DNA from 2 places in the Cryobacterium sp. TMT2-18-2 genome. Region 1 is predicted to be linked to the other one. Evidence: predicted binding sites of a transcription regulator. Region 1 holds the regulator's gene; the other holds the start of a gene.
The links. The regulator HrcA, encoded in region 1, represses chaperone genes, less so after heat shock. The targets are predictions, from matches to a motif close to TTNGCACTCGNNNNNNNCGAGTGCNAA.
Positions count from the first base shown of each region.

Region 2: groES (co-chaperone GroES) is a predicted target of HrcA. The motif match lies at 1,325-1,351, and genes of this name have one in related genera.

Region 1 covers NZ_SOFU01000010.1:45,773-47,972, reverse strand. Annotated here, with positions in the region: gene E3O22_RS03035 (DUF4870 domain-containing protein) at 1-105, opposite strand, end outside; gene E3O22_RS03030 (DUF4870 domain-containing protein) at 142-588, opposite strand; gene hrcA (heat-inducible transcriptional repressor HrcA) at 756-1,793, shown strand; gene dnaJ (molecular chaperone DnaJ) at 1,860-2,200, shown strand, end outside.
Region 2 covers NZ_SOFU01000036.1:96,798-98,997, forward strand. Annotated here, with positions in the region: gene E3O22_RS11625 (DUF4190 domain-containing protein) at 1-73, shown strand, start outside; gene E3O22_RS11630 (methyltransferase domain-containing protein) at 99-1,298, opposite strand; gene groES (co-chaperone GroES) at 1,426-1,722, shown strand; gene rarD (EamA family transporter RarD) at 1,824-2,200, shown strand, end outside.

The sequences.
Region 1 (2,200 bases):
GCCGCCGACGTGCACGAGGGTGGCCCACAGTTTTTCGTCGGCCGGGTTCATCGGGGTGGGAGCCTGGTACGGGTTGGCGGGCGGCGGTGGGGTGGAATTGGTCATTGGTGCTCCTTCTAAAGAAAAACCGAGTGCGCCGGGCTACTTGATCAGGCGCACAGCGAACGGGTACCGGTAGTGGTGGCCGTCCTTCGCCTGGAGGTAGCCGAGCACCGAGAAGACAACACCGAGGATGTACAGCACCCAGGCGAGACCGCCGATGACGCCGCCGATGCCGAACGTGAGGAAGCCGATGACCGTCGCAAAAAAGTTGATCGCGAAATAGCCGATCAGAAGCGTGATCTGAAAGTTGATCGCTTCCTTCGCCTCGACGCTGGTCAGAGGTCCGCGGTCCTTGAACAGCAGCCACAGCACCAGGGACGGCACGAACATGAGGATCCCGCCCAGATGAGCGAGGGACGCCCACTGGCGGTCATCCGCCTGCGTCAGGGGTGCCGACGGTCCGGGGGCGGCAGGCTGGTAGGGCGGTTGCGGTGGCCGTTGGCCCTGGTACGGATCATCGGGTCCGGGACCAGTGAAATTACTCATGATCATGCCTTTCAGTGCACCGGGGAAGAGGTGCTACATGCCTAAGTTACTGCGCCCCAACATTGGGGAGCAATGGGTAAGCCCAGCCGGTCGCGGTATGATTGGCAGTCACATACCGCGAGTGCCAATCGGTGCTGCACTCGCGACGCTGGGAGGAGGCGAGCGCCATGGTGTCCGATCGCAGTCTCGAAGTCCTGCGTGTGATCGTTCAGGACTACGTCGCCTCCCGCGAACCCGTCGGTTCTAAATCTATCGTCGACCGGCATTCCTTCGGGGTGTCGGCGGCCACGATCCGCAACGACATGGCCCTGCTCGAAGAGGAAGAGTTGATCGCGGCTCCGCACACCTCGTCGGGCCGCATCCCCACCGACAAGGGCTACCGCCTGTTCGTCGACCACCTCGCCGATCTGCGCCCGCTCTCGGCGGCGCAGCGCCAAGCCATCGAGACGTTCCTCGGTCAGTCGGCCGACCTCGACGAGGTGCTGGCCCGCAGCGTGCGGCTGCTCTCGCAGCTCACCCATCAGGTCGCCCTGGTGCAGTATCCGTCGCTGTCCCGCGCGAAGGTGCGCCACATCGAACTGGTGCCCCTGTCCGAGACTCGCCTCCTGTCGGTTCTGATCACGGATGCCGGACGGGTCGAGCAACGCGTCGTCGACCTGCCCCGGCCACTGGCTGAACCCGTTCTGATCGACCTGCGCACCCGGTTGAATTCTGCCCTGGTCGGGCTCGGCATGAGCGAGGCCGCCAGCACCCTCACCGGCAGCTCCCTCACCGCCGGCTCCGGCCTCGGCCCGCTCGAGCAACAGGAGGCGGTGGATCTGATCACCGGCACCCTGCGCGACCAGGTCGGCGCGAACAGGCAGGACCGGCTCGTGATGGCCGGCGCCGCCAACCTCGTGCGCACTGAGGAAGACTTCACCGGCAGCATTTTCCCGGTGCTCGAGGCCATTGAGGAACAGGTCGTGCTTCTGCGGCTGTTCGGCGAGATGGCCTCCGACCAGCACGGCGTGTCCGTCAGTATCGGCCGGGAGAATGCCCCGTTCGGTCTGGCCGAGACGTCCGTTCTCACCAGCGGCTACTCCTCGCAGGGCGGCAACCTGGCGCGCCTCGGCGTGCTCGGCCCCACTCGGATGGACTACTCGAACAACATGGCGGCCGTCCGCGCGGTCGCCCGCTACCTTTCACGCCTTCTCGGCGAGAATTGACCAGTTCCCCTCGGCCCAGAAACCGGCGGGACACCACATTTCAGAACAGACCTAGGAGAGCCAGCTTTGGCTGACCATTACGAAGTACTCGGCGTCGCCCGCGACGCCTCGACCGACGAGATCAAGAAGGCCTACCGCAGGCTGGCCCGGCAGCTGCACCCCGACGTGAACCCGGGCGCGGATGCATCCGAGCGTTTCAAATCCGTCACGCACGCCTACGACGTGCTCAGCGACGTCAAGCAACGCGACAACTACGACCGTGGCGGCAACGGCCGCTCGGGCGGCGGAGCTGCCGGTTTCGACGGCAACTTCGGCAACTTCGGCGACATCTTCGAGACCTTCTTCGGCGGCGGGGGGTCCAGCCGCGGGCCTCGGTCGCGCCGAGAGCGCGGCCAGGACGCCCTGAT
Region 2 (2,200 bases), on a different contig from region 1:
GCTGGCGGGGCTGGTCCTCGCGGTCGGGTGGGTGTTGATCGTCACGCAGGTGCTGACGGTCGTGCCCGGCTGAGCCGCGCTGTCCTTCGCCGCTGGCCTTAGTCGAGTGGCGGAACCCGCTCCACCAGCAGAGCCACCCGGTGACCGGCGGCCCGGGTGAGCACGAGCGTCGCCGACTCGGGGCCCTTGAGCTTCAGTCGGGTGCGCAGGGTGGCCGGGTCGACGTCCACGCCGCGTTTCTTGATCTCGAGAGTGCCGATGCGGCGTTCCTGTAGGGCCAGCCGCAGCTTCTTCTCGTCGACGGGCAGCACCTCGAGCACCCGGAATGCGGTGGCGAAGGGCGTGCGGTGCAGGGTCTCGGAGGTGAGGTACGCGATCCCCTCGCTCAGCATCGACGCGTCGAGCGACCGGGCCAGGTCCCCGATCAGACGTGCACGGATGATCGCGCCGTCCGGCTCGTACAGGTAGTCGCCCAGCACTCCCACCGGGGCATCCGTACTGTCGTGGGGCGCGGTCAGTTCGTGAATCCCGGTTCGGCCGAGCAACAGGGCGGAGCGACGGATGCCGGCGCGTGCCAGTGCTCCGAACCACAGCCCCATCTCCACGAGCTTGCCGTCCACGGAGACCCACTGCGCCTCGGCCTCCGCGGGGATCAGCTCGCGGTCGTGGCCCGGCCCGAGCTTGACGCCGACGGGCATCCGCTCACTGAGACCGAAGACGAAATCGAGGTGGGGGGAGTAGTCCTCCGGCCGGGTCAGGCGCGAGGTGTTGGAGTGCCCGGCGGTGCGCCGGGCCGGGTCGAGCCAGGCGGCGTCGAAGCCAGCCAGGTCGATGTCTTCCGCGGACGAGTGCAGCACGCTCGCGTTCTCGAACGGAGCCAGGTTGTAGCTGGCGACGGTCGCGGTCACCTCGTCGGCGTCCACCCCCGTGACCGTGAGGTCCATGGCGGCCAGGGCCATGGCGTCGCCTCCGATGCCGCAGCCGAGGTCGACGACCCGGTCCAGGTACGCGCCCGCGAAGCGGCCGGCGTGCAGCGCCGCCACCCTCAACCGGGTGGCCTGCTCGAGGCCGGCCTCCGTAAACAGCATGCGGCCGGCGAACTCGCCGAACTTGGGCACGGCCCTGGCGCGGAGCCGGGACTGGCTGAGCACCGCGGTGACCAGGTCGGGGCTGTGTCCGGCCTTGCGGAGTTCGCTCACCACCCGCACGACGTCGGCGGCCGGGTCGTACGGCGGCAACGAGTCCAGCAGGCGCAAACCGCCCGGCGATAACAGCTCGACGAGCTCTGAGCGTTCCATCGTGCAAACCTATCAACACGGCGCATCTGGCACTCACGTTGCGTGAGTGCCAGATGCGCCCTAAACTCGTCTTAGCACTCTCGCTGTGAGTCTGCTAACTATGTCTTAGCTAAGAAAGAGGTCAACCGTGTCGGTCTCCATCAAGCCGCTCGAGGATCGCATCGTCATCAAGCAGGTCGACGCAGAGCAGACCACCGCATCAGGTCTGGTCATTCCTGACACCGCCAAGGAAAAGCCCCAGGAGGGCGAAGTTGTCGCAGTCGGCCCCGGCCGCATCGACGACAACGGCAACCGCATTCCACTCGACGTCGCCGTCGGCGACAAGGTGATCTACTCCAAGTACGGTGGAACCGAAGTCAAGTTCGGTGGCGAGGACCTCCTCGTCCTGTCGGCCCGCGACGTGCTCGCAGTCGTCGTTCGCTAGCCACACCCACGCAACGGTAGAATCCCGGATGGCCCTGGCCATCCGGGATTCGTCGTTAAGAAAGGTCCGCTGTGGCGCAAGACCCTCTTTCACCCGGGAAAATCCGCGCGGCCCGCCCGGCGCGGTCGGAGCAAAGCAAGGGACTGATCTACGCGGTCCTCGCCTACGCCCTCTGGGGCGCCCTGCCGCTCTACTTTCTGCTCCTCGCGCCCAGTGGTGCCTTCGAGATCGTGGCCTGGCGGGTTCTCTTCTCTCTGGTGTTCTGCGCACTGCTGATCACGGTCACGCGCAAGTGGAAGTCCTTCCTCGCGCTGCTGCGGAGGCCCCGCATCGTGTTCACGATGGGTCTGGCCGGCCTCCTGATCTTCGTCAACTGGCAGACCTACGTCTTCGCCGCCCTCAGCGGCCACGTGGTCGAGGCAGCCCTCGGCTACTTCATCAACCCGATCGTGACCGTGTTCCTCGGCGTCATTCTGCT